One region of the Arthrobacter sp. GmRoot5-12 genome, then DNA from elsewhere that is predicted to be linked to it. Evidence: riboswitches for the same ligand, from Rfam matches in the RefSeq annotation. Region 1 holds a riboswitch; each other region holds the start of a gene.
What was found. A riboswitch is a leader RNA that binds a small molecule or an ion and turns the genes downstream of it on or off. The one in region 1 is predicted to bind thiamine pyrophosphate.
Positions count from the first base shown of each region.

Region 2: linked by a shared signal. The riboswitch ahead of thiO (glycine oxidase ThiO) and the one ahead of AC6JAM_RS10250 (ECF transporter S component) in region 1 are both predicted to bind thiamine pyrophosphate.
Region 3: linked by a shared signal. The riboswitch ahead of thiD (bifunctional hydroxymethylpyrimidine kinase/phosphomethylpyrimidine kinase) and the one ahead of AC6JAM_RS10250 (ECF transporter S component) in region 1 are both predicted to bind thiamine pyrophosphate.
Region 4: linked by a shared signal. The riboswitch ahead of thiC (phosphomethylpyrimidine synthase ThiC) and the one ahead of AC6JAM_RS10250 (ECF transporter S component) in region 1 are both predicted to bind thiamine pyrophosphate.

Region 1 is NZ_AP046056.1:2,243,315-2,250,257, reverse strand. Features, by position in the region: gene AC6JAM_RS10255 (ABC transporter ATP-binding protein) at 1-1,244, opposite strand, end outside; gene AC6JAM_RS10250 (ECF transporter S component) at 1,244-1,867, opposite strand; TPP riboswitch at 1,934-2,074, opposite strand; gene AC6JAM_RS10245 (heme-degrading domain-containing protein) at 2,160-2,702, shown strand; gene AC6JAM_RS10240 (iron-containing redox enzyme family protein) at 2,862-3,914, shown strand; gene AC6JAM_RS10235 (CDGSH iron-sulfur domain-containing protein) at 3,970-4,185, shown strand; gene AC6JAM_RS10230 (DUF4235 domain-containing protein) at 4,305-4,568, shown strand; gene mnhG (monovalent cation/H(+) antiporter subunit G) at 4,578-4,982, opposite strand; gene AC6JAM_RS10220 (MrpF/PhaF family protein) at 4,972-5,247, opposite strand; gene AC6JAM_RS10215 (Na+/H+ antiporter subunit E) at 5,247-5,792, opposite strand; gene AC6JAM_RS10210 (Na+/H+ antiporter subunit D) at 5,789-6,943, opposite strand, start outside.
Region 2 is NZ_AP046056.1:3,363,398-3,370,340, forward strand. Features, by position in the region: gene AC6JAM_RS15585 (DEAD/DEAH box helicase) at 1-538, opposite strand, end outside; gene AC6JAM_RS15590 (RNB domain-containing ribonuclease) at 828-2,333, opposite strand; gene thiE (thiamine phosphate synthase) at 2,370-3,101, opposite strand; TPP riboswitch at 3,129-3,247, shown strand; gene thiO (glycine oxidase ThiO) at 3,241-4,542, shown strand; gene thiS (sulfur carrier protein ThiS) at 4,539-4,775, shown strand; gene AC6JAM_RS15610 (thiazole synthase) at 4,780-5,595, shown strand; gene AC6JAM_RS15615 (hypothetical protein) at 5,683-5,985, opposite strand; gene AC6JAM_RS15620 (DUF3107 domain-containing protein) at 6,007-6,231, opposite strand; gene AC6JAM_RS15625 (TetR/AcrR family transcriptional regulator) at 6,280-6,943, opposite strand, start outside.
Region 3 is NZ_AP046056.1:3,789,953-3,796,895, forward strand. Features, by position in the region: gene AC6JAM_RS17530 (vitamin K epoxide reductase family protein) at 1-470, opposite strand, end outside; gene AC6JAM_RS17535 (Rne/Rng family ribonuclease) at 909-4,364, shown strand; TPP riboswitch at 4,513-4,610, shown strand; gene thiD (bifunctional hydroxymethylpyrimidine kinase/phosphomethylpyrimidine kinase) at 4,618-6,138, shown strand; gene rplU (50S ribosomal protein L21) at 6,402-6,710, shown strand; gene rpmA (50S ribosomal protein L27) at 6,772-6,943, shown strand, end outside.
Region 4 is NZ_AP046056.1:3,703,162-3,710,104, reverse strand. Features, by position in the region: gene AC6JAM_RS17115 (RNA-binding protein) at 53-295, opposite strand; gene rpsP (30S ribosomal protein S16) at 297-719, opposite strand; gene AC6JAM_RS17105 (hypothetical protein) at 953-1,408, opposite strand; gene AC6JAM_RS17100 (VOC family protein) at 1,576-2,451, opposite strand; gene AC6JAM_RS17095 (amidohydrolase family protein) at 2,551-3,633, opposite strand; TPP riboswitch at 3,713-3,820, shown strand; gene thiC (phosphomethylpyrimidine synthase ThiC) at 3,816-5,657, shown strand; gene AC6JAM_RS17085 (alpha/beta fold hydrolase) at 5,654-6,388, opposite strand; gene ffh (signal recognition particle protein) at 6,490-6,943, opposite strand, start outside.

The sequences.
Region 1 (6,943 bases):
CGATCCTCGCCGTGGCCCAGGTGCCGGGGGCCGAACAGCAGTTCGTCAAGCACCTTGCCGGTCACGAACTGGTGCTCCGGCTCCTGGAACACCGTCCCCACTCGGGAAATCAACTGATCCGCCTTCCACCGGTACGGGTCAATGCCGGCACCGCGGCTCAGGTCCATGGTGGCGGAGACCTTTCCGGACACCGGTTCCAGCAGCCCTGCCAGGGTCAGGGCGAAAGTGGACTTGCCGGCGCCGTTGGGACCCGTCACGGCGAGCGCCTGCCCGGCGCGCACCTGCGCGGCCAGGCCTTCCTGGACCGGTGACGGCGGAATCTTCCTTAAGCCCTTGCGTCGGGGACGTTCGCGGGCGACTCCCAACTGTTCGGCCGCGAGCAGGAGGTTTCCCGTGCCGGGGGCCGGGACCACCGCCCGGGCACGGGTTGCCGGGACGTAGCCGGGGACCCACACACCGGCGGCGGCCAGCATGGCCCGCGCCTCCGTGAGCACCCGGGCCGGCGGCCCGTCCAGGAGTACGGCGGGATCCGCGGCGGAGCCCGGCTGCAGGACCACGATCCGGTCCACCAGGTCCTTCCACACGGACACCCGGTGCTCCACCACCACCAGCGTGGCCCCGGTCTTGTCCAGGCACCGCGCCACGGCATCGCGGACCTCCAGCACGCCGTCCGGGTCCAGGTTGGCGGTTGGCTCATCCAGGAGGATCAGGCCCGGGCGCATGGCCAGGATGCCGGCCAGCGCCAGGCGCTGCTTTTGCCCGCCGGACAGGGCCGACGTCGGGTGGTCCAGCGGCAGGTGGGACAGTCCGACGTCGGCAAGCGCCTCGTGCACGCGCGCCCAGATTGCTTCCCGTGGGACGGCAAGGTTTTCGGCACCGAAGGCGACGTCGTCCCCCACCCGCGACAGGACCACCTGCGTCTCGGGGTCCTGCTGCATAAGTCCGGCGCGCCCGCGCTGGGCGCGGGGCACGGCGCCGTCAACCAGCAGCGAACCCGACTCGTCGGCGTCCCCCGCCTCGCCGCCGTCGTCGTTAATGTCCCCCAGCACCCCTGCGAGCGCATGCAGGAGCGTGGACTTCCCGGCACCCGAGGGGCCGAGCAGGAGCACCCGCTCCCCCGGGCTGATGTCCAGGTCAAGCGCATGGACGGCAGGCTTGGCCCTGCCGGCGTGCCGCCACCCCCAGCCCCGGGCTGTGACGGCGGCAGGGCGGACGGTGCCGCCGTCACGCTGGGCTGGTGCCATCAGGAGAAGACAGGCTCCGTGGCGGCCTTGCGCGAAGCGAAGGAGCTCAGCACGCCCGTACGCGCCAGGCCGCGCGTGGCCAGCCACGACAGGGCGCCGGCGAGAATGGCGCCGGAGAGGGTGGTCAGCACGATGTACGCCAGCTTGTCCGCACCGGAGTAGGCGATGTTCCAGCCCCACGGTGCGAACGAGTCATTCAGTCCGCAGAAGAATCCAGCCGCGGCGCCTGCCAGCAGGGAGACAGGCAGGTTGAACTTGCGGTAGACGAAGATGGCGAAGATGATTTCCGCGCCGAGGCCCTGGATGAAGCCGGAGAAGAGGACCGAGGCACCGTACTGGGACCCCATGAGGAGTTCCCCGGTGGCGGCCACGGTTTCACAGAACAGGGCGGCTCCGGGCTTGCGGATGATGAGCATTCCCAGCACGCCGGGAATCATCCAGCCGCCCGCCAGCAGCCCGGTCAGGGGCGGGTAGGCGGCATTCATGGGGGCAGAAAGCGCGGCTGCTCCCTGGTCCCACGCCCAGAAAATGACGCCGCCCGCGATGGCCACCAGCGCGGCGACCACGATGTCCACGACGCGCCAGGACTTACTGGTGGTCTTCTTGATTGCTGCAGTACTCATGTGATCCTCCTGGGAAACAGGAGGGGAAAGTGGACCCGGCTGACGGCTGTTGCCGTGCAGCCGCGGCACTTTGAGAACTCGACTCCCTTGCGCCGGTACTAACCGGATCAGGTTCGAGGGTCTGCGGCTGTCCGCACTCTCAGCGCCCACCTGCGGTGCCCGGCTTGTGCCAGGATGTCCGACGGCGGCGCTCCCCTGTCGTTATTAGTGGTGCTTTTGGATGGGTAAGGCTTTTTGAACTGCCCTTCCGGGCGTGGTCAAGTTTACACCTGGCGGGGGTAGATTGAGGGCCATGAGCGCCATTCCACCGGATGTGACCGGATTCGATCCCGATTCCGCCGACGCCCAGCTGGAGGGGTCGCTGGAAGCGTCGATTGCCCGCATCGAGGCGGAGGTCCGGGAGCTCCAGTTCCCCGGCTTTTCGCTGGATGACGCGTTGAACCTGGGCCTGCTCCTGGTGGAGCTGGGCAAGGAGCGGTCCCTTCCCATCGCCATCGACATCACCAAGGGCGAGCAGGTCCTGTTCCACGTCGCGCTCCCGGGCGCCACGCCGGACAACGGGCACTGGACCCGCGCCAAGCAGCGCACTGCCGCCCGGTACGAGGTGCCGTCACTTTTAGTGGGGCTGCGGGGCCGGCTGGGCGGCGGCCGGATCGAGGACAACGCCTGGTTCGACCAATCCCGGTATGCAGCCCATGGCGGCGCCTTTCCGATCTACGTCACCGGCGTTGGCGCCGTGGCCACGGTGACCGTCTCCGGGTTGCCGCAGCTGCAGGACCATGACCTGGTGGTTGAGGCGCTGCGCGACATCCTGGGGTCGTCGCTGCGGGATTAGGCGCCGGGGACCTGCCGCCAACAGGAAGCCTGCTTAGCTTTTATTAGTAATCATGCTTACTATATTGGTTCGCGGGTTTCGAGGAGGACAGGGCATGGGAGTCACCATGGGCGGTCCCGCGTTCGTTCCCGTCACCAGCGCGGCAGACCAAGGAGCACCATGAGAATCCCGGAATCCAGAGGCCCCCTCAGCAACGCCCTGTTCGCACTCCTTGCGCAGGCTCCGGCCGAAGCCGGGACGGGGCTGGACGGGCTGTACCACCTGGCGGCACGGCAGGTGGCCGGCACTAGTGACATCATCGGCGACGAGGACATCCAGCTGGCCCTCTTCTGCCTCTACGAGCTCCACTATTCCGGCCTGGCCGGCGTCTCCGACGACTGGGAGTGGGAGCCGGCGTTAATCCGGGTCCGGCAGCTGGTCGAGGCACCGTTTGAGGCAGCCCTCCGTACCGCCGCGCACCAGGCCGCCGCAGACTTCGAACTGCCTGCCGGTGCCCTGACCAGCGACCAGGTAGCCGACGTCCTGTTCGGCCTCGCAGCCACGGACACCGGGCCCAGCGTCTCCCGCTACGTCGCCAGGAAGGCGGGCCTGGACCAGCTCCGGGAGTTCCTGATCCACAAGTCGATGTACCAGCTGAAGGAAGCCGACCCGCACACGTGGGCCATTCCGCGGCTCAGCGGACGGCCCAAAGCGGCCCTGGTGGAAATCCAGGCGGACGAATACGGCGGCGGCCGCCCCGAGCGCATGCACAGCGCGCTGTTCGCCCGGACCATGCGCGGTTTGGGCCTCGACGTCAGCTACGGCGCGTACGTGGATGCCGTCCCCGCTGTCTCCCTCGCGTCCGTCAACCTCATGTCGCTGTGCGGCCTGAACCGGCGGCTCCGGGGTGCCATCACCGGCCACCTGGCGATCTACGAGATGACCTCCTCCCAGCCCAACCGGTTCTACGGCAACGGATTCCGCCGGCACGGTTTCGGCGCGGACATCACCCACTACTTCGATGAGCATGTGGAGGCCGACGCCGTCCACGAGCAGATCGCAGGCCGGGACCTCGCCGGCGGCCTCGTCGAAGCCGAACCGGAACTCCTCGCGGACGTCCTGTTTGGGGCCACTGCCGCCATGGCCCTCGACGGCCGGCTGTCCGCCCATCTGATGTCCTCATGGGAAGCCGGCGCATCATCGCTGCGGGCGGCCGTGCCGGCCGCAGCATGACTACGACGAAAGCGGTGCAGGCATGAAACCCGGACAGCATGGAACAGGATCGGACATGGACCACGAATCCGCCGCGGGCTCCATCGTGGTCTGCCCGGACGGGCCCCTGATCGTCAGGGGTGATTTCGAGATCGTCACCCCATCCGGGGACGCGGTGCCCCGCGACCGCAGGACCGTTGCGTTGTGCCGCTGCGGCGCCTCGGCCATCAAGCCCTACTGCGACGGCACGCACAAGATGATCAAGTTCCGCACCGAGCCGCCCGCGAAGTAGTCCAACAAGCCATTTAGTCCAACAACCCGCCTGCAGCACGCCACGGCCTTGCCCGGACCGGCACGGGCGTACGGCTAGGCTGGAGGCAGTCCGTTTTCCGCCCGCAAGGAGTAATAGGAATGAACCTTTTCATCAAGCTGCTCGGAACCGGGGTGAGCCTCGGCGCAGGCCTGGCCGGCACCAAGCTGGTCAACACCATCTGGGAGAAGACCACCGGGCAGAAAGCCCCCACCGGCAAGAACGAGGATGTCCCCACCAGCCTGCGTTCGGCGTTGACCTTCGCGCTGATCTCGGCGTCCGTCAGCGCCATCATCCAGGTGCTGGCCAACCGCGGCACCCAGCGCGCCATCACCCGCTTCGCCAAGTCGCAGGACATCGTCTAGCTCCCGGCATTACCCGCCGCCGTCGGGGCTGTCTTTCCGGGCAGCCTCGGCGGCGGCTTTTTGCACCACGGCCTCCAGCTCGTCGGCCGTGAGCAGCTCCCGGTGCAGGTGCTTGGTGCGGTACCCGGCGCGGCCCACCATGTGCGCGGACACCGGTACGGTGAGCAGCTGGAAGATCCAGGCAACCACCAGGACAGGCCATACCCACCATGTCCGCATCTGCAGTCCAATGGCCGCCAGCAGCAGGAACAGGCCCAGGACCTGCGGTTTGGTGGCCGCGTGCATGCGGCTCAGCAGGTCGGGGAAGCGGAGCAGGCCGATGGCGGCGCCCAGGGACATGAGCGCCCCCACCACCATGAATACTGCCGAGACGGCGTCGATCCAGCCGTCGGGACCGGACAAGTCAGGATTCATCGGGCTTCACCCTTCGGTCCGCCACAAAACGGGCCACGGTGACGGACCCAATGAAGCCGATGATGGAAATGGCCACCACCAGCATGAGGTTGTTCAGGTGCCGGTTCACGGCCATGTCGATGCACAGGGCTCCGGCCAGGATGGCCAGGAGGACGTCGGCCGCCAGCACCCGGTCCAGCAATGACGGGCCGCGGGCGATCCGCATGATGGCACCGGCCGCAGCAAGCGAGAAGATGACGGCTGTAACAGCCAGGACAACATGCATCACGTGGCGGCCTCCATTCGGACGGCTTCGAGTTCCTCCGGGCTGCCCATGATGCGGATCAGGCCGGCCTCGATGGACCGGACTTCGTTCCGCAGGCCCTCCACGTCCTGCTTGGAGGCGATGTTGAGCGCGTGCAGGTAGAGGGTGGATGTGGAGCGGTCCACCTCGACCACCAGGGACCCCGGGATCAGGGAGATCACGTGGCCGGTGGCGGTGACGATCAGGTCCTGGTGGCTGCGCAGCCCCACCGCAACGACGGCGTTGGTCACCTTGGGGCCGCGGACCGTGGCCAGGTACAGCACCTGGGCGCTGGCCACCACCACTTTGCCCACGAAGGCAAGCGCGAAGGGAACCGCGTAAAGGATGTTGAACCGGCCGCTGAGCTCCACCGGCGGAAGGTAGAACAGCCGGGCCACGCCCACTGCCAGCAGGGCACCGAAGAGGAGGTTCCCGGGGCTGAAGTCCTGCCACAGGGCGCCCCAGACAATCACCAGCCAGACCAGGAGAGGCAGTTCCTGGCGCAGGGAGATACGTTTGCGGCTCATCGCATACCTCCCACGGCAGGCGTGGCGGGAACCGGGACATCAGGGCCCAGGACTGACTGGATGTACGGGGTCCGGTCCAGCATGTCCCGCGCTGCCCGGTCCGAGAGCCCGAACAGCGGCCCGGCAAAGACGGTCAGGGCAACGCCCAGCGCCACCAGGCCCAGGGTGGGGCCCACCATGGTGCGCGGCAGGAGGGTCACGGTGTTCAGCTTGGCGCCCGGTCCCGACACCCGGGCCGGGCTGGCAAGGAGCACCGGATCCGGATGCTCAGCGTCGGTGGGCCTGCGCCAGAACGCGCGGTTCCAGACCCTGGCAACGGCCAGCAGGGTCAGGAGGCTCGTCACCACCCCGCCGATCACCAGGGCGTAGGCCAGTGGCGTGCCCAGCTCAACGCCGGCCTGCATCAGGCCCACCTTGCCGAGGAACCCCGAGAAGGGCGGGATGCCAGCGAGGTTCATGGCCGGAACGAAGAACAGCATCGCCAGCATGGGCGACAGTTTGGCCAGGCCGGCCAGCCGGTCCACGGAGGAACTCCCGCCCCGCCGTTCGATCAGGCCGGTGACCAGGAAGAGGCTGGTCTGGATGGTGATGTGGTGGGCCACGTAGAAAACCGCTGCGGCCAGCCCGGCAACGGAGGACATGGCCAGGCCGAACACCATGTACCCGATGTGGCTGACCAGGGTGAACGACAGGAGCCGCTTGATGTCGCTTTGGGCCAGGGCACCAAGGATGCCCACCACCATGGTCAGCAGCGCCGCCACCATCAGGGGGGTGTTGAGGGTGTCCCCGGGGAACAGCAAGGTCTCGGTCCGGACCATCGCGTACACACCCACCTTGGTGAGCAGCCCGGCGAACACGGCGGTGACGGGGGCCGGCGCCGTGGGGTAGGAGTCAGGGAGCCAGAAGGACAGGGGGAAGACGGCGGCCTTGATGCCGAAGGCCACCAGCAGCATGACGTGCAGCAGGGTCCTGGTGCCCTGGTCCAGGTCCCCGAGCTTGATGGCCAGATCCGCCATGTTCACCGTTCCGGTGGCGCCGTAGACCATGGCTATGGAGATCAGGAACAGCACCGAGGACACCACGGACACCACCACGTAGGTGACGCCGGCGCGGATGCGCGGCCCGGTGCCGCCCAGCGTCATCAGGACGTA
Region 2 (6,943 bases), 1.1 Mb from region 1:
AAAGGTCGATCAGCCGGCCGGGGGTACCCACCACAACCTCGACGCCCTGCTTGAGGGCCTCCACCTGGGGCTCGTAGGCGCGGCCGCCGTAAATGGTGGCGATCCTCGCGTTGCGCTTCCGGGAAGCGGTCACCAGGTCACCGGCCACCTGCACCGCCAGTTCGCGGGTGGGGACGATGACCAGGGCCTGCGGGGCTCCCGGGACGGCCAGCTTGGCGTAGCCGGGGTCGTCCTGCCCGATGACCCGCTGCAGTGCGGGGATGCCGAAGCCCAGGGTCTTGCCGGTGCCCGTCTTGGCCTGGCCGATGATGTCGTGGCCGCCCAGCGCCACCGGAAGGGTCATGGCCTGGATGGGGAACGGGTGGGTGATTCCGGCGTCAGCCAGGGATTCCACGATGTCCTCGCGGACGTTGTAGTCGGCAAAGGACTTCTCCGCGATCTCGTGCGGGGTCTCGTCGGAGATGATGGTTTCTTCCGGCTCGATGGTTTCCGTGCCGGTCTCATCGCTCAGGAGCTGGTGGGTATGCAATTCACTCACGGGGGAGTTTCCTTATTCATTTGGGCAATGGCGCTGCCTGCTCAACGGGCCGGCCAGGACTGGCCGTTCCGGAGCACGCTCAGGCGCGCAAGCGATTCCAGTGGAAGCCGATCGCGGGCTATCTAATGCTGGCACTGGTGACCAACGGGCAAATCTCAAGATCGCGTAGGGGCGGGCTTGTTGGTTTCAAATCAAGGAAATCAACGACCGGGCATCCATTTCTACCCTCTCAGTCTAGCTGCAAGGTCGCAGAAACACGTTTCGGCCCGCCTGCCGCGGCCGCCGCCGCTTACGGGATGAGCTCGAAATGGATCTCGCGGGTGGTGATGTCCGAGGAAACCAGCCGGACCCGGACCTTGGTACCCGACTCCAGCTCGCCGGCACACCGGGCAGTGACCGCGGGCTCGGCAATCTGGATAATGCCCGAACTTCCGCTGCCGTTTCCGTTCTTCCCGTTGCCGTTTTTCACCGTCCCGGTCCCGTTTCCATTCCCGTTTCCGTTTTGCGGCCGGGAGCCGGAAATCACGATCGCATCGAACTCCTGCCCGATGTGGTTCAGCAGCAGCGCGGCCTCAACGGTGTCCAGGGCCAGTCGTTCCATCCTGGACGCGAGCTGGTCCGATCCGGCCATGATGCCCGGCAGGAGCGGCAGGGCTTCCCGCGCCCAGTCCGGAACATCCCCGCCATTGCTGAGGGCCTCGCAGATCACCAGCACAAAGCGGTCCACCAGGCGGCGGAGCGGCGCGGTGGTGTGGGCATAGGCCGCGCCGATGGCAGACTGCACGCCGTCCTCGGGGACCGTTCCGTCAAAGGCGGTATAGGAGGCGCCCCGGAACAGCATGCCGGCGGAATGCATGATGGCCAGCTGGCGGGGATCGGTGGGATCCAGGGAACGCAGGTATTCGCCGTAGCTGACTTCACCGTCCCAGGGCCTGCCCAGCACCTCGGTCTGCAGCCGGAAATGCTTCAGCGACCGTTCGTCCGGGGCGGGCATGGTGCGCAGGATTCCCACCTTGCCCTCCAGCATGAGCTGCGCGGCGGCCATCCCGGTCATCAGGGAAATCTGCGCGTTCCAGTCCTCCACGGGAAGCTGCGGTACGGCAGCAATGCGGTAGCCGCCGTCGGGCAGCTGGACAATTTCCTGCTCGGGCATGTTGAGGCTGGCCCCGCCGCGTTCCCGCTCCAGGGCCACCCGCTTCAGGCCCACCTCGCGGAGGAGCCGCAGCACCGGCGAGGCCGTCCCGGCGTCGAGGTCTTCCTGCGCACCCTTGTAGCTGAGCTTGTCGCGGCTGCGGACCCGCGCCCGCCTGACGCCCACCGACACAACCGTTGCGTCGCCGTCGAGCGTGAAGTCCCATACGAAAGCCGAACAATCCTGGCCCGGCAGCAGGCTTCCTGCCCCCTCGCTGATCACTTCCGGGTGCAGCGGAATCCGGCCGTCCGGAGCGTAGAACGTCTGGCCGCGGCGCCGGGTCTCGGCGTCCAGGGGACCTCCCGGCGCAACAAACGCCGGCACATCGGCGATCGCGTACATTACCCGGTAGCCGTTCCCGTCCGGTTCGATGAACACCGCCTGGTCCAGGTCCGTGGAGGAGGCCGGATCGATGGTCACGAACTGGACGGCGGTCAGGTCGTAGGACGGAAGCTTCAGCGCTGCCACAGCGGCCCGGGCATCCGCCACTGCCTCAGCCGGGTACGGTCCCGGCAGTTCAAGTTCGGTGCGCAGCAGGCCCAACGCCTCTTCCAGGGCGTTCCTGTGGTCATGGACGTTTGGAGCCAGCCGATGATGTGACACAAAAGTCAGCGTAGCTCCAAGTCCGCCGATATGGCATCAGGCGGCGGCGTCCAATGCGTCGAGGAGGGAGGCGGCAGCGGCGGCGGGATCGGAGGCCTCGGTGATGGCGCGCACCACCACGATCCTGCGCGCACCGGCTTCCGCCACCTGGTGGACGTTTCCGTGGTCAATGCCGCCAATGGCGAACCAGGGCACGGGGTCCGCCGCCTGCCGTGAGGCCTCGGCGGCATACTTCACCAGGTCAGTGCCCACGGCGGACCTGCCGGGTTTGGTGGGGGTTGCCCAGACCGGACCCACGCAGAAGTAGTCCAGCCCGGCTGGTCCGGCAGTTGCTGCCAGGGCGGCGTCCACCTGCCCGGTGGTGTGGCTGGAGAGCCCGATGGCGGCGTTGCCGTTGACCAGCGTGCGCGCCGCCGCCAGCGGCAGGTCCTTCTGGCCGATGTGGAACACCGGTGCCCCGGAGAGGACGGCGATGTCCGCACGGTCATTGACCGCCCACAGCTTTCCGTGCCGTACCGCGGATTCCTTCAGCACCGCCAGGAGGTCCAGTTCCTCGGCCGCCTCGATGGTCTTGTCGCGCAGCTGGATGATGTCCACGCCACCGGCGAACGCGGCGTCAACGAACTCCGCGAAGTCGCCGCGGTCCCGGCGCGCATCGGTGCAGAGGTACAGGCGGGCTGCCTTCAGGGCGTCGTTGTCCCGTGAATTGACGACTTCGGTGGCTGGAGCGTGGTGGCCGGCGGGAAAGGATGGGGTGGACACATTCATGCGTGCAAGCCTAGTTCCTCTAAACTGGGCTGGTACTGCGGGAGCCCGCGGCGGCTGTCACAAAGCGCCGGGCTGAGAGGGCGTCAGAGCCGACCGCTTGACCTGATCCGGTTAATGCCGGCGTAGGGAAGGAACCCACATGCGTACCCCCTTCACCCATCACCCCGGGTCCGCCCGCAGCTCCATTCCCTCCACCCTCCGGGCCGACGTTGCCGTCATCGGCGGGGGAGTGGTGGGGCACGGCATTGCCTGGGAGGCGCAGCGTTCCGGGCGCTCGGTGGTCCTCATTGATGACGCGCCCGGTACCGGCGCCAGCTGGGCGGCGGCCGGCATGCTGGCTCCCGTCAGCGAACTGCATTACCAGGAGGAAGAGCTCCTGGAACTGATGCTTGACGCATCATCGCGCTGGCCCGGGTTCGCCGCCGGGCTGGGCAGGGCAACGGGCGCGGATTCCGGATACCTGACGACGCCGACCCTCGCCGTGGGTGCCGACGCGGCCGACCGCCGGGCGCTGATGGACCTGCGCACAGTCCAGCAGGCCAACGGGCTGGCGGTGGAACCCCTGACCGTGCGGGAGGCCCGGAAGCGTGAGCCGCTGCTCAGCCCGGCCATTGCGTGCGCACTTGATACCCCGGCGGACCACCAGGTGGATCCCCGGCGCCTGGTGGCCGCCTTGCGGCTGGCCCTGGCCGGCGCGGCGCAGGAGCAGCCCCAGCTGGCGGTTGCCGGGGCAGTGGAAGGTTTTGCCGTGCCGGAGCGGGCAGCCGGGCTGCTGTGGGAGGGCGGAACGGTTTCCGGGGTCCGCCTGGCCGGCGGCGGCACGGTGCTGGCAACGGAGACCGTGGTGGCCAATGGCCTGCAGGCGGGGGCGCTTGACGGCCTGCCGGACGGCCTTGAGCTGCCGCTGCGGCCCGTGCACGGGGATATCCTGCGCCTTGCCGTTCCCCGCCACCTTCAGCCCTTGGTGACGTCAACGGTGCGCGGCCTGGTCCACGGCATCCCCGTGTACATCGTTCCCAGGCAGGACGGGACCGTGGTGATCGGAGCTACGCAGCGGGAGGACGCCCGCTCCGATGCCGTGAGTGCCGGCGGCGTCTACCAGCTGCTGCGGGATGCGCAGGCTCTGGTGCCCGCCGTCGCTGAACTCGAACTCCTGGAATGCACCGCCCGCGCCCGCCCCGGTACCCCTGACAACGCGCCGCTCCTGGGCCGGGTGCCGGCCGCTCCGGGCGCCGGGGGAGGACAGGCCGGGCACGTCCCCGGACTCATCATCGCCACCGGGTTCTTCCGGCACGGAGTCCTGCTCACTCCCGCCGCGGCGGCCATCTGCAGGGAACTGCTGGACGGCAGGGCCGATCCCCGCTGGGGTCCCTTCAGCCCGGACCGGTTTTCCAGGCCGGCAACGGCAGCAACAAGCCCCCACATCAAGGAGACTGCGTGAACATCACCCTTAACGGAAACCCGCACACGGTGGCCGACGGAGCTTCGATCACCACGCTGGTCAGCGAGGTCACCGGACGCCCGCTGGCGGACAACGGACAGGCGACCGACGGCGGGAAACTCGGCGTCGCCGTCGCGCACAATGCCCAGGTGGTGCCGCGCAGCCAATGGTTCGCCACCGCGCTCGCCGACGGCGACGACATCGAACTTGTTACAGCAGTACAGGGAGGCTGACGCCATGACCGAAACCAGCACCATCAACCCTGCAGGAAACGCCGGTGCCGGCGACGCCCTGGTGATCGACGGCGTCGCGCTGGGTTCCAGGCTCATCATGGGCACCGGGGGAGCGCCCAGCCTCGATGGCCTGGGCGCGGCGCTCCTTGCCTCCGGCACCGCACTGACCACCGTGGCCATGCGGCGCTACTCCACGGCTGAAACCGGCTCGCTGTTCCAGCTGCTGGTGGATCATGGAATCCGGGTCCTGCCCAATACGGCCGGCTGCTTCACGGCCAGGGACGCGGTCCTTACCGCGGAACTGGCCCGGGAGGCCCTGGAAACAGACTGGGTGAAACTGGAGGTCATCGCCGATGAACAAACCCTCCTGCCGGACGCCGTGGAACTGGTCGAGGCCACCGAGCAGCTGGTCAACCGCGGCTTCAAGGTCTTCGCCTACACCAACGACGATCCTGTGCTGGCCCTGCGGCTGGAGAACCTTGGAGCCACCGCCGTCATGCCGCTGGGTGCCCCGATCGGCACCGGCCTGGGGATCCTGAACCCGCACAACATTGAGCTCATCGTTTCCCGGGCCTCCGTGCCCGTGGTCCTGGATGCCGGCATCGGCACGGCATCCGACGCCTCCCTTGCCATGGAGCTGGGCTGCGACGCCGTGCTGCTGGCCACGGCCGTGACCCGCGCCCAGAACCCCACGCTCATGGGAGAAGCCTTCAAGCACGCGGTGATCGCGGGCAGGATGGCCCGGGCGGCCGGGCGCATCCCGCGCCGGGAGCATGCCCTCGCCTCATCCGCCATGGAAGGCCGGGCCGAGTTCCTCTAGGCATCGGCCATTCACTTAAAGGGCTGTGGCCACCACCCGCCTGGGTGGTGGCCACAGCCATATGCCTGGGAGCCTGCCAGCGACGGCTCAGCGCCGCAGGATCGCAGTGAGCCGTTCCGCATCATGGCGCGCCCGCGTACGGCCAAAATAGGCGACGGCGGCGATGGCGGCAGCAATGCCCAGAACGATGGGCAGGACCCAGGGAAGCCAGGTCAGCCCGGGCAGGTAGCCGAAACCGGCCGCCATCAGAATGATCCACACCAGCGCCGCAGCACCCGCGGCGACGCCGGCCGGAAGCGCCGCACCGTACTTGGCGTGCCGCTTGTCATTGGCCCAGACGACGAAGCCGCCGGCGACAGTGGCCAGCACCACGATGGACAGCGAAAGCATGGATCTCCTTGGAACCGGGGACTAGAACTGGCCGAAACCTACGCGCCGAACCTCTTCGGCACCGATTTCCACATAGGCCAGAGCGTTGCCCGGAACAATGATCAGGCGTCCTTTTTCATCCTTCAGGCGAAGTTCGTTGCCTCCGGTGATGGCTTCGCCAACAACCTTGGCCACAGTCTCCGCGTCCTGGTCCGATTCCAGCACGATCTCGCGGCCAACGTTTTGAACGCCGATCTTAATTTCCAAGGGGGCCTCCCAGCCTGTGAAGTTCGTCGATGATGTCTTATTTGTAGTCTAGGACTCTTTGGGGAAGCGAGAGATTCCGCGCCAAGCTAAACGGTAGATGAGGTCACTGGCCACGTTGAGGTCCAGGTTACCGTCCGTTTCCAGCCAGTACCGCGCGCTGACCTGCGCCATTCCGGCCAGTCCGCGGCCAAGGAGTTCGGCCTCGAGGTGGGGGAGCTTGGTGTCCTCGGCAATGACCCTGGCGATGGCGTCGGCGAAGGTCCGGTTGAAGGTTTCCAGCCTGGAGCTGACGTCGGGGTCGTTGATCAGGTCGGACTCGAACACCAGGCGGTGGGCCTGGTCGTCGCTGGCGATGAAATGGAAGTAGGCGCGCATGACGGCCTGGACCCGTTCATCGTTGTCCGTGGTGGAATTCAGGGCACCCAGCATCAACTCGGTCAGGGACGCAAGGTGGCTCTCGAGCAGTGCGAGGTAGAGTTCCCGCTTTGACGGAAAGTGCTGGTACAGCACCGGTTTGCTGACATGGGCGGTCTCTGCAATTTCATCCATGGCCGCGCCGTGGTAGCCGTTGGCCACGAACACCTCCTGGGCGGCGGCAAGCAGCTGTGCGCGGCGCTCATCCCGGGGCAGCCGGGCGGACCGATGGCCTGCGGGGCGGGAGGGAGTTTGCGGTTCGGCGGCGGGCGGGCGGTCAGCCCGTGCTTCAGGGACC
Region 3 (6,943 bases), 1.5 Mb from region 1:
ATCATGCAGAACGGGCACAGGATGTGGATCGAATACAGGGCCTGGGACCACAGCCACACCACGAAGGCGAAGCCGAGCGTGACGCCCACCTGAAGCCCCATCCAGTACCACCGCGCGAACGTGGCACCGGACAGCAACGCCATGCCCACGGTTATGGTGACGGCGAACGCGACGATACCGATGAACATGTTGGGGAAACCGAACAGCGAACTCTGCCACGTCTGCATGACCTGGCCGCAGGAGATCCAGGGGTTCACGTCGCAAACGGTGGTGTGGTTGGGGTCCTTGAGGACTTCGAGCTTTTCCAGGACCAGGGTTCCGGAGGCAAGCCAGCCCACGATTCCGGTGATGACCAGCAGCCAGCCGAAGGGCCGGTTCCGGGCCATCCGCGGAACGCCAGGGGCCGCAGTGGCCTGCGGATCCGTGGCCCTTTCCGTTTCATGGGCGCTGACGGGGGAGATGCTGGGCATGGGTGTGGCGTCCTTTTCGTCCGGTGCTCCTGAGCCTGATTGTAACGCCGGCGGCTGGTGCCGCCACACAGGAATGGGAACGGAAGTGCCTGCCTCCGCGGCGATCCGGCGCGGGTATGAGAGAATGAACGTGGCTGGAAGCCGATCCACATTCGGACTCCGGTCCGGTGGTATGTTCCCAAGACCGCCAATGATGGGCAGGGCAGGCTTCGGATTCTTCCGGCACTCCCGCCACTCCATTGGGCGGCACCTGGTTGTGGCACGCAGAACAACGGGTTTTCAGAACATCCACCGGCTCCCACGGGCTGCCGCACCCCAATGACGGTGCGAACCTGGGAGTATCCACGTGACTTCTGTCAACGCCTGCGGGTTTTGACAATATGTGCCCCAATGGGTGCCGGATGTGGCGGTACGTCAGGGGCAGGAGTGTTGCCACATATGGACAATGATCAGGAACTGGCCGTTAACGATGATGCACCGGCTGCCGAGGCTGCTGCTGCACCCAAGAGGGCTGTACGCACCCGCCGGAAAACGGCTCCCAAGACCGAAGAAGCCGTGACGGATGCAGCGGCCACGGCGCCGGAGGCAGCCGCCCCTGAAGCAAGCGGCGACTCGCCGTCGGCGGAAGCCGCCGCGGCGACCAAGGCCCCGGCCCGCCGCACCCGCCCCCGCAGGAAAGCGGACGCCCCCGAACCCCTGCCCGCCTTCGCTGATGACGCAGAGGCAACCGCTGCCGCCGGCACTGCGCCTGTTGATGCTGTGTCCGTCGATGCTGCGTCCGTTGATGCCCCGGCACCGGCCGTGGCCGGTGAAGACGCTGCCGCAGCACCTGCTGCCACGGCGGACGCCGAAACCAAACCTGTTCGCCGCCGTCGGGTAGCCACCCGCAAGGCCGCGTCCCCGGCTGCCCCGCCCGCGGCGGAAGCCGCGGCAGCGGACGCCGTCGCTGCAGAACCAGCAATCCCGGAAGCCCCGGCACAGGAACCGGCCCGGGAGGAAGCTGCCGCCCAGGAAGCAGCTCCTGCGCAGGAGCAGCCCCAGGAACCCGTCGCGGCCGCCGAGGCTGCCGGAGCCCCCGGGCCTGCCCGGGAAACCCCCGCTGTGGCCAAGGAAGAGCACGCTGCGGTCAAGGAACAGACCGCCCCCGCCGCGGCCGCCAGCCCCTTTGGTTCCCTCTTCCTGGAGCCTGCATCGCCCACATCCGTGCTCTTCCAGGCCCCGGACCTCAGCACCGTGGTCCGTCCCGCAGCACCCGCCGTCGAGGAACCTGAAGAGGAAGAAACCGACGACGGCGACGATTCCTCCAGCCGCCGCAGGCGCCGCAGCCGCGGCCGCAGGGGCCGCAGCCGCGTCGGCGACAAGGCGGACGAGGACATCGAGGGTGGCAGCGCCGAGGCTGACGCCGAGGACGAGGCCGACGAGGACAGCGCCACACAAGCCGAGGACGGCGTGACGTCCCGCCGCCGCCGTCGCCGCCGCCGCGGTGACCAGGACCTGGAGCTGACCGGCGGGGAAGGCGACGACCCGCCCAACACGGTGACGAGGGTCCGTGCCCCGCGCGCGGTCAGTGAAGCGCCGGTCAACAACCGGGTCACCAGCGTCAAGGGCTCCACCCGCCTTGAGGCCAAGAAGCAGCGCCGCCGCGAATCCCGCGACACCGGCCGCCGCCGCACCGTCATCACCGAGGCCGAGTTCCTGGCCCGCCGCGAATCCGTGGACCGGCAGATGATCGTCCGCCAGCGCGACGACAGAATCCAGATCGCCGTCCTTGAAGACGGTGTCCTGGCCGAGCATTTCGTGTCCAAGACCCAGCAGGACTCGCTCATCGGCAACGTCTACCTGGGCAAGGTCCAGAACGTGCTGCCGTCAATGGAAGCTGCGTTCGTGGACATCGGGCGTGGCCGCAACGCCGTGCTGTACGCCGGTGAGGTCAACTGGGAAGCCGTCAACCTCGAAGGCAAGCAGCGCCGCATCGAGAACGCGCTCAAATCCGGCGACACCGTCCTGGTCCAGGTGACCAAGGATCCCGTCGGCCACAAGGGCGCCCGGCTGACCAGCCAGATCTCCCTTCCCGGCCGCTACCTGGTCTACGTGCCCGGCGGCTCCATGACCGGCATCTCCCGCAAGCTGCCCGACGTCGAACGCAACCGCCTCAAGCGCATCCTCAAGGACCGCCTGCCCGAGCACGCCGGCGTCATCGTCCGGACCGCCGCGGAAGGTGCCTCGGAAGAGGAACTGACGCACGACATCAACCGCCTGCGCGCCCAGTGGGAAGGCATCGAAAGCCAGTCCCAGTCCACCAAGATCCTGGCCCCGGAGCTGCTGTACGGCGAACCGGACCTGACCATCAAGGTGGTCCGGGACGTCTTCAACGAGGACTTCTCCAAACTGATCGTCTCCGGTGAGGAGGCCTGGGACACCATCGAGGCCTACGTCACGTACGTGGCGCCGGACCTGGTGGGCCGCCTCGAGAAGTGGACCAAGGACCAGGACATCTTCTCCGCCTGGCGCATCGACGAGCAGATCCACAAGGCCCTTGAGCGGAAGGTCTTCCTGCCCTCCGGCGGCTCCCTGGTCATCGACCGCACCGAGGCCATGACCGTGGTGGACGTCAACACCGGCAAGTTCACCGGCAGCGGCGGCAACCTCGAGGAAACCGTCACAAAGAACAACCTGGAAGCCGCCGAGGAAGTGGTGCGCCAGCTGCGGCTGCGCGACATCGGCGGCATCATCGTGATCGACTTCATCGACATGGTGCTCGAATCCAACCGCGACCTGGTCCTGCGCCGCCTGGTGGAATGCCTGGGCCGCGACCGGACCAAGCACCAGGTTGCCGAGGTCACGTCGCTGGGCCTGGTCCAGATGACCCGCAAGCGCATGGGGACGGGCCTGCTGGAAGTCTTCGGCGAGCAGTGTGAGGCCTGCGCCGGCCGGGGCGTAGTGACGCACGACGATCCCGTGGAGCACCGCCGCGCCAACATTGTGGCGGCCGAGCACCACGTCCAGCGCGCCGACAGCCGCCCCGAAGCCCGCGGGGAAGCCCACCGCCCCGAAGGGCAGCGGGCCGATGGCGGCCAGCCCGGAGTCCGTCCCGAGCGCAAACGGCGGCGGGGACGCGGCGGCCAGCAGCCCGAGGCTGCCCCGGCGCCTGCTGTCCACGTCCACACCGTCCTGCCGGACCCCACAGACGCAGAGCGGCACGCCAAGGCAGAGGCCACCCGGCTTGCCCTGGCGAACATCGCGGCTGCCGCCCATGCGGCCCACCTGCATGACGATGAGGTGGCAGCCACCCGGCAGGCACCGTCCGCCGAGCCGGCGCAGGTCCCTGTTGAAGAGAAGCACGACGCCGATGGCCCGGCACGCCCCGCAGCTGTCCTGACCTTCGGCGGCGAGGAAGTCCCGCTTCCCTTCGTGGAGCACGCTGAGGACCAGCATCCCAGGCCCGCCCTCACGCTGGACCGGCTCGCGGAAGCCTTCGCCCACCTCGGCCAGCCGGCTTCCCCGGTGGAGAACGCGCCCGCCAAGGCCGCAGACACGGTGAAGCCGGCCGAACAGTCAGCGCCCGAACAGTCGGTGCCCGAACAGCAGCCCGGCGGGGGAGCGCAGGCGCGTGCCGCCGTGAAAGCTCCGGTGGAAAAGGACTACTCCGACCACACGCTGGAGCAGTCCCGGCAACGCAGGCCGCGGCGCCACCGCGCTGCCAGCCGTGCCCAGGGTGCCGCAAATGAAACCGCTGTCCAGCACCACGAGAACGTCCAGGCGACAGGCGCGGGGCACTCGCACGCAGCCAAGGCCCCGGACACCGCCAAAGCACAGCCCGCTGCGGCGGAGCCCGGCAAGCCGGCAGGGGAACCGATCATCCTCGGCGTCGGCGTCCCCGCCTCGGAGCTCTAAGCCAAGGCGCAGTTAACGCGCCACCCAGGAAGTCCCCGTCGTGCGGACTGTCCCCCATGAATCCAGGGGGAACAGTCCACGGACGGGGACTTCCTGCATGCGCGGGTGCTGTCACCTTTCCGCCGGGTACGCCCCAGCGGCTACTCTGGAACCCGACACGGGGTGCCGCGCAGAAGGCCGGCTGAGATCCACACCCGTTGAACCTGTCCGGCTAGTACCGGCGAAGGGATGTCTGTTGTCTTCGACCCTCTCCATGCCCCTGCCCACAGCGTCCGGCGTGGCCCCCGCGCTGCCTGGGGGCCGCGATGTCCCGCGCGTCCTCTCCATTGCAGGCTCCGACCCGTCCGGCGGGGCCGGGATCCAGGCGGACCTCAAAAGCATTGCCGCCCATGGCGGATACGGCATGGCCGCGATCACGGCACTCACGGCGCAAAACACCCGGGGTGTGCAGTCCGTCCACGTCCCGCCGGCCGGCTTCCTGGCCCAGCAGCTGGGCGCGGTCAGTGACGACATCAGCATCGACGCCGTCAAGATCGGCATGCTGGGCGACGAGTCGGTGATCCGCACTGTCCGCCAATGGCTCGAAAAGGCCCGTCCCGCCGTCGTGGTCCTGGACCCCGTCATGGTGGCCACCAGCGGCGACAGGCTGCTGAAGGAATCCGCCGAAGCCGCGCTCCGGGAACTGCTGCCCCTTGCCCACCTCATCACCCCCAACCTTCCCGAACTCGCGCTGCTGCTGGGCACGGAGCCGGCGAAAGACTGGGACACCGCGCTGGACCAGGGCAGGCGCCTGGCGGAAGCCACCGGAGCCACCGTGCTGGTCAAGGGTGGCCACCTTTCAGGCCTCGACTGCCCGGATGCGCTGGTCAACGCTTCGGGCCTCCTGGGCCCGGACGTGGTGGAAGTGCAGGGGAAGCGGGTTTCCACGCGGAACAGCCACGGGACGGGCTGTTCCCTGTCCTCTGCCATGGCAACAGTCCAGGCCCGTTTGGGCAATTGGGAGGCATCACTGCGAACGGTCAAGCCCTGGCTGGCCGGCGCACTTGAGAACTCCGGCCAATTGGAGGTGGGCCAGGGGAACGGCCCCGTACACCACTTCCACCACGTGCGGCCGGTCCTGGAGGAGGGCGGCTTCGCGGCCCGGTTGTGGTCGGAAGCCCAACAGGACCTGGCGGACATCTACGCACTGGACTTCATCCACGGCCTGGCGTCAGGAGACCTTCCGGAGAAGGACTTTGCCTACTACCTGGCGCAGGATGCCCTCTACCTGAACGGCTACTCCAGGGTGCTGGCACGGGCCAGCGCGCTGGCCCCCTCGGAGGCCGAGCAGCTTTTCTGGGCCGGATCCGCGCAGCAGTGCCTTGAGGTGGAATCGGAACTCCACCGCTCGTGGCTCAGCACCCGCCCGGCCCCGAAGGGCCTGGGCCCCGTCACCAAGTCATACGTGGACCACCTCACGGCAGCGTCGGCGTCGGGCAGCTATGCCGTCCTCGCCGCCGCCGTGCTTCCCTGCTTCTGGCTCTACGCCGAAGTCGGCGGGAAGCTCCACGCCCGGTTCCTGGCCTCGGGCGAACCGGACGGCCATGCCTACGCGGCCTGGCTCCGGACGTACGCCGACGAGGGCTTCGCCGAAGCAACCCGCAAAGCCATCGCCATCGTGGATGCAGCCGGACGGACCGCGCCGGACCATGAGAGGGCGGCGATGGTGACGGCGTTCAAGCAGTCCTGCCGCCTGGAAGTGGAGTTCTTCGACGCGCCGAGGCTGCATTCCTGACCCCCGCGGGCCGGGCCCGGCTATGATGGTGGAGCACGGTTGCGGCGGTTCCTGCCGGGCTGTGGTTACTACCACAGCCGGCCCGCCTGAACCAGCCTCATTTGCGGCCGAAGATGGATTTAGCGTATTCTTGATCTTCGGTGCTTACGCCAACACTTGGGTTACGACCCCACGGCGTTGAGGCACAGCGAGAAACCAAGCTTTTAGCAAGTCGGTTCCGCACGCAAATTTTGTAATAAACGTCGAGAGAAGTGAGTTCCCAAGTGGTGTACGCGATTGTCCGCGCAGGCGGCCGCCAAGAGAAGGTTTCCGTTGGAGACTTCGTTACCCTGAACCGCGTCGCCGGTGGAGCCGGCAGCACCATTGAGCTGCCCGCACTGCTCCTGGTTGATGGTGACAAGGTCACCTCCGCCGCCGCTGACCTGGCCAAGGTAACTGTTACGGCTGAAATCCTCCAGGACCTGCGTGGTCCTAAGATTGTCATCCAGAAGTTCAAGAACAAGACCGGCTACAAGAAGCGCCAGGGTCACCGCCAGGAACTGACCAAGGTCAAGATCACCGGCATCAAGTAACCACCGGTTACTGTTCAGGCATTTCAACAGATTCCCCAGAATTTAGAGGCAGGCATTTCAGATGGCACATAAAAAGGGCGCGAGCTCCACTCGCAACGGTCGCGATTCCAACGCTCAGTACCTCGGCGTCAAGCGCTTCGGCGGCCAGGTTGTTTCGGCCGGCGAGATCATCGTCCGCCAGCGTGGCACCCACTTCCACCCGGGCGCCGGCGTTGGCCGTGGCGGCGACGACA
Region 4 (6,943 bases), 1.5 Mb from region 1:
CCTCCACCTGGCGGTGAAGGGGCCGGAGCAAAAACTGAATGTTGCCGAGCGCTCAGCGGCGGCGGTCGGTATCGACGACGTCGACCCTCACCGGTTCGCCACCGGCCAGTGCTGCCACCACGGTGCGCAATGCGCGGGCCGTGCGGCCCTGGCGGCCAATCACCCGTCCAAGGTCGTCCTGGTGAACGCGCACCTCGAGGGTGTCCCCGCGGCGGTTGCTCTTCGAACTGACCTTGACGTCATCCGGGGAATCGACGATTCCGCGGACCAGGTGTTCCAGCGCTTCTGCCAGCAATCTACTCAGCCTCGGTGGTCTCAGCTTCGGCGTCGGTCGGGGCCTCGGCAGCGTCAGACTTGGATGCCTTCTTGGTGATGGCTTCCGGGATGATGACCGAGCCCTTCTCCGGGGCAACAAAGGCTTCCTTCGCGACCTTGGTCTTGAGGGTGCCTTCCTGGCCCGGCAGGCCCTTGAACTTCTGCCAGTCACCGGTGATCTTCAGGATCGCGGCGACCTGCTCGGACGGCTGGGCGCCGACGGAGAGCCAGTACTGCGCACGCTCGGAGTTGACCTCGATGAACGAGGGCTCTTCGGTGGGGTGGTACTTGCCGATCTCCTCGATGGCGCGGCCGTCACGCTTGGTGCGTGAGTCCGCAACGACGATGCGGTAGTACGGGGCGCGCATCTTGCCGAAGCGCTTAAGGCGAATCTTTACGGCCACTTTTGTGGTCACTCCTGTTTCAGAAAAGGGGTGAACCCGGCTTTCTGCACCCGTGGGGCGGGCCGTACTTGCGGGTTCGAAGGACAGGATCCGGACGCGGAGAGAGGGGCCACGCAGATCGAGTACCTGTTTATTGTGCCAGATGAACGGCGTTATTTCGACTTGAGCCACCGCGCCGGCGCCGCGGCCGGCCCTTGTGGAGGCGGAGGACGGCCGAAACCGGCATCACGGGGTCAGGCCGACCAGACGTACAGTCCCGTCCGCTCGGAATCGTCGATCGAGGCGGCCAACTCCGCCACCTGCTGAACGTAGCTCCGGGCCTGGCCGGCGTCGAACGGCATATCCTCCTGGCCGGCCCACTGTTCGGCGACGTCGTCAAGGACATTGCCTTCGCCTTCGGTTTCATAGGAGAGCAGGTCGGCCAGCGCACGGACCATGGCCGGCGGCACGGCAAGGAGCGAATCGCTGGCGACGTCCACCATGGTCAGCTCATAGTCGGCCCCGCCGGCGTGCACGGCAGTCCCGGCAAGATCGCCCAGCTGTTCGACTTCGAAGTCGCTGATGCCCTGGATCCGCACCGCCTGGCCCCCGGGCCCGCTGTCCGCCGCGGAGCCGCTTCCCTGGTCAAGGATGCCGGCGCGTTTCAGCGCGGCGTCATGGGTGGCGACGAAGATCTCGGTGAAGCCCATGGCGGGTGCCCTTCTTCCGTTGGCGGAGCTGCGTGCCGGGAGTTGCAGCCGGCCGTATGGAATCAGCCTAGTTGCTGCGCGCCCGCCGGCAAACGCGCCGGGCCGGAGCCCGCGAGCCCCAACACTGGCCCGTCAGCACTGGCGCACGGCCCGTGCAGGAGCACCGGTCAGCGGACTGCCACCCGGAGCCGGTTGCGCCACGGGTCCTCGAACCGGAGCTCCGCGCCGGTGTGGTGGGCGGGCACCCCGGCGACCCTCAGGCGGTCAGCCAGCGCCCCGACGTCGTCACCCGAGGGAACCTCGATGAGCACCTCGCCCAACCCAAGGGTGTCCTTGCGGGGGCCGGCGCCGCGACTGTTCCAGACGTTCATGGCCATGTGGTGGTGGTAGCGGCCCGCGGAAACGAACAGGGCCTGCCCATGCCAGCCCGCCGTCTTCTCGAAGCCCAGGGTACCCACGTAGAAGTCCCTGGCGGTCTGGACGTCGCCAACCTGGAGGTGGACGTGCCCCACGCCTGCGGACGTCCGTCGCTGGCCTTCGAGGGATTCCTCAGTGAGGTGCTGCTCCAGGTAGCGCTGCGGCGGAAGCGCCAGGCTGTCCATCACCACGTCCGTCCCGTTCCAGGACCAGTTGCTGCGCGGCCGGTCCCAGTACAGCTCGATGCCGTTGCCCTCGGGGTCGGTGAAGTAGAAGGCCTCACTCACCAGGTGGTCGGCGCTGCCGGTGAAGGACCGGGGTTCGTACTGGGCTGCCGTGGCGATGGTGGCAGCCAGGGAAGCCTGGTCCTCGAACAATAGGGCGGTGTGGAACAGGCCGGCCTCTCCCCTGCCGGGAAGGTGCAGCCCGGGGGCCGGCGCCAGGTGGACCAGCGGCCTGCCGAGCCTGCCCAGGTAGAGCCCGCCGTCCTGCTCCGCCACCGCCTCCAGGCCCAGTGCGCGCTGGTAGTAGTCGGTCATGACCTTCATGTCGCCCACCTTGAGCATTACCGTACCCATGGCGAGGTCGGCAGGAAGAAGATCCTGGCTGCTGGCTGCGTCGGTCATTTGAAGGCTCCTTGTGTTGGAGGCCGTCACTTCGGCGGCCTGTCACATATTAAAATTACTTGAAGCTTCAATTTATTCCAAGTAGCGGAACCAAATAACTCAACGGATGATGCGGCCGCCCAGCACCACGTGCTCCAGCGCCGTGATCGTGTCCGGGGTGGTCCGGGGGTCGTCCCGGCACACCACGACGTCGGCCCGCGCGCCTTCCTCCAGGCTGTCAACGCCCAGCCACGCACGCGCTGCCCAGCAGGCGGCATCCAGAGCCGCATGCATGGGCAGGCCGGCCCCGTGCAGGGCGAGGATCTCATCTGCGATCCTGCCGTGCCGGATCACGCTGCCTGCGTCCGTGCCGGCAAAGATCCGGACGCCGGCGGCATGGGCCTCCGCCACCCGTTCCAGCCTGCGTTCCCACAGGGCACGCATGTGGGCGGCGTAGCGCGGAAACTTTGCGTCCGCCTGCTCCGCGATATCAGGAAAGGTGGCGATGTTGATGAGGGTGGGCACGATCGGTACGCCCTGCTCCACGAACCGGGGCAGGTGGCGCGGCAGCAGCCCCGTGGCGTGCTCAATGCAGTCAATGCCGGCGTCCAGCATTTGGTCCAGGGTGTCTTCGGCGAAGCAATGTGCCGTGACCCGGGCACCTTCATCATGGGCAGCCTGCACAGCGTCACGCACGACGGCGGCAGGAAAGGAGGGCGCAAGGTCGCCGGCGCTCCGGTCGATCCAGTCGCCCACCAGTTTGACCCAGCCGTCGCCGTCGCGCGCTTGCTTCCGCACGGCCTCCACGAGCCCGTCGGGTTCGACCTCCGCCGCGAAGCCGCGCAGGTAGCGGCGTGTGCGGGCCACATGCCGTCCTGCACGGATCAGTACCGGGAAGTCCCGGCCGCCCTGCATCCAGCGGGTATCGGCAGGTGAGCCGGCGTCGCGGACCAGCAGGGTTCCGGCGTTGAGGTCAGCCAGCGCCTGCTCCCGGGCAATGGCGGGTTCCACCGGGCCGTCGGGACCCAGGCCGATGTGGCAGTGGGCGTCGACGAACCCCGGCAGCACCCAGCCGTCGAGTTCCCGCGCCGGAGCGGCAGCGGGCCGGCTGAACGTGAGCTTGCCGTCCACCGACCAGAGTCCATGGCGTACCCGGTCCGGTGCGGCCAGGACGGGTCCGCGAAAGTAGATGATGTCTGCCATCGGGCTTCCTTTCGATGCCCGGTCAGGCTAGCACCCGCGAATGTGACACCGCCCTTTCGGGGGCCTGTGGTAGCTTCTTCTCTGACCACACGGGAGCCCTTGCAGGGGCTGAGATCGGGCTGACGCAGCCTGCGACCGTTGAACCTGTCCGGGTAATGCCGGCGAAGGAAGTGAGTATTCCCTTGAGTACGCAAAACACCCAGTTGAACCCTGCCCACCTGCCGTCCACCGGGGGTTCCGGAGCCGGCTCCACGCCCCAGGTGAACCAGTCCGAAGTGACCCGGTCCCTGGCGTCGCATTCGCTGGCCTATATCGACGACGCCGGGTCCGGCATCCGGGTACCCGTCACGGAAATTGCCCTGGAGCCATCGCCCAACGGCCAGCCGAACGCACCGTTCCGGACCTACCGGACGGCGGGGCCGGGAAGCGACCCCGTCCGCGGCCTGGAGCCCTTCCGCGCGGAGTGGATCGTGGCGCGCGGAGACACCGAGGCCTACAGCGGCAGGGAACGCAACCTGCTCGACGATGGCCGCTCGGCCGTCCGCCGCGGCGCCGCCTCCGCGGAGTGGCAGGGCGCGCAGCCGGTGCCCCGCCGCGCCGTCGACGGCCGGACGGTGACCCAGATGCACTATGCCCGGCAGGGCGTCATCACGCAGGAGATGCGCTTCGTGGCGCTGCGCGAGAACTGCGATGTGGAACTGGTCCGGAGCGAACTGGCCGCCGGCCGCGCCATCATTCCGAACAACATCAACCATCCGGAATCCGAACCGATGATCATCGGCAAGGCCTTCCTGGTGAAGATCAACGCCAACATCGGAAACTCGGCCGTGACGAGTTCCATCGCGGAGGAGGTGGACAAGCTCCAGTGGGCCACGCAATGGGGCGCCGACACCGTTATGGACCTGTCCACCGGCGACGACATCCACACCACGCGGGAATGGATCATCCGCAACTCCCCCGTCCCGATCGGCACCGTGCCGATCTACCAGGCCCTGGAGAAAGTCAACGGCGAGGCCAACGCGCTGACCTGGGAAATCTTCCGGGACACCGTCATTGAACAATGCGAGCAGGGCGTGGACTACATGACCATCCACGCCGGCGTGCTGCTTCGCTATGTCCCGCTGACCGCCAACCGGGTGACGGGCATTGTGTCCCGCGGCGGCTCCATCATGGCCGGCTGGTGCCTGGCCCACCACCAGGAGAACTTCCTCTACACGCACTTCGATGAGCTGTGCGGGATCTTCGCGAAGTACGACGTTGCCTTCTCCCTGGGCGACGGTTTGCGCCCCGGTTCGACGGCGGACGCCAACGACGCCGCCCAGTTCGCGGAACTGGACACGCTCGCCGAGCTCACCCAGCGCGCGTGGGAGTACGACGTTCAGGTCATGGTGGAGGGGCCCGGCCACGTTCCCTTCCACCTGGTCCGGGAAAACGTCGAGCGGCAGCAGGAACTCTGCAAGGGGGCCCCGTTTTACACCCTGGGCCCGCTGGTGACAGATGTTGCTCCGGGCTATGACCACATCACCTCAGCGATTGGTGCCACCGAGATTGCCCGTTACGGCACCGCGATGCTGTGCTACGTCACCCCGAAGGAACACCTGGGCCTGCCCAACAAGGACGACGTGAAGACCGGCGTGATCACCTACAAGATCGCCGCGCACGCGGCGGACCTGGCCAAGGGGCACCCGGGGGCGCATGAACGGGACGACGCCTTGTCCAAGGCGCGGTTCGAATTCCGCTGGCGGGACCAGTTCGCACTGTCCCTGGACCCGGTGACGGCTGAGGCGTTCCACGACGAGACGCTGCCGGCTGAGCCTGCCAAGACGGCGCACTTCTGTTCGATGTGCGGGCCCAAGTTTTGCTCCATGCGGATCAGCCAGGACATCCGCGACGAATTTGGTTCCGCGGAGGCGCAGGCGGCACTGGCCGATGCTGCGGCCGGGATGGGCGGGAAGAGCGAGGAATTCCTGGCGGCCGGCGGCAAGGTCTACCTGCCGGAACTGCGGGTGCCTGCTGACAGCTAGGACGCGCGGGCCGGCTGGCTCCGGCTGACCTGGCTGATGAACTGCCGGATGGCCCGGTCCCCGTCCGGGGAGTCATGGGGCCGGTGTCCTCCCGCGGCAACGCGGTGCAGGGCACCGGTCTCCCGGAGGTACCCGGCGATTTCCTCGTAGAGCGGTTCCCACCCACCGGTCAGCACCAGCGTGGGCACCCCGGGAACAATGTGCAGCGGCGCCTCCCATGACGGGGCCTGGAGCCGCAGCCTGCGGGCGGACCTTTTTTCTTCCGTGGTGGCGGGCTGCTGGAGGTCGGTGGCGAAGACCCGCCGGACGAATTCGCGCTGGAAGTCTTCGTCGCTGAGCTGGTGGCGCACGTCGAAGAGGGGCTGCATGAGGCTGATGTGGGCGGCAGTGGCCGGGAGTTCCGCTGTCAGGGAGAGGCAGGCCGGTTCCACCAGCGTCAATGAGAAGACCAGGTCCGGACGTTCGACGGCGGCCATCATGGCCGCGATCGCCCCCTGGGAGTGCGCCACCACATGCCCGCCGGCGGCGCCGCGGCCGTCATCGGCAAGGGAGCGCAGGATGATGGCGGTGTCCTCCGCGAAGGACGACTCCAGTGGCTCCGCGAGGGCGTCAAAGCCGTGGCGGCGGAGGAACAGGGCGTCATAGGACAGTGCCATGCCGTGCTGGCGAGGCCACGCGGCGGCACCGAAGGTTCCGGCGCCGTGCACGAACACTACCCTCTGCTTGAACATGTCCCAACCCTATTCCACGGCACTGACATCCCAAGCAAGCAGCGCCAGGTGTCGTTCTGAGAGGTCAAAACGACACCTGGCGCTGCGTTGCCGGGGAACTGCTACTTGCCCAGGAACTTGTCGAAGCCCTTGGGGAGGTTCAGCTGGGACGGGTCGAAGTCCCCGCCCTGCTGGCCGAAGGCGGCGCCCGTTGGCAGCGCCTTGGCGGCGTTGGCACGGCGGGCTTCCGCTTCCTTGCGCTCCTGGGCAGCCTTGGCCGGGTTGCCGGACTTTGCCTTCTTCTTGGGCGCGTTCTTGGCGTTCTTCCGGGCACCGCCGCCGGCGCCGGGCAGGCCAGGCATCCCCGGCATTCCCGGCATGCCGCCCTGGGCCATCTTCTTCATCATCTTCTGGGCCTGGGCGAAGCGCTCAAGCAGGCCGTTGACCTCGGAGACGTGGACGCCGGAACCACGGGCGATGCGTGCCCGCCGTGAACCGTTGATGATCTTCGGCGCCAGCCGCTCGTGCGGTGTCATGGAGCGGACGATTGCCTCGACGCGGTCGATCTCGCGCTCG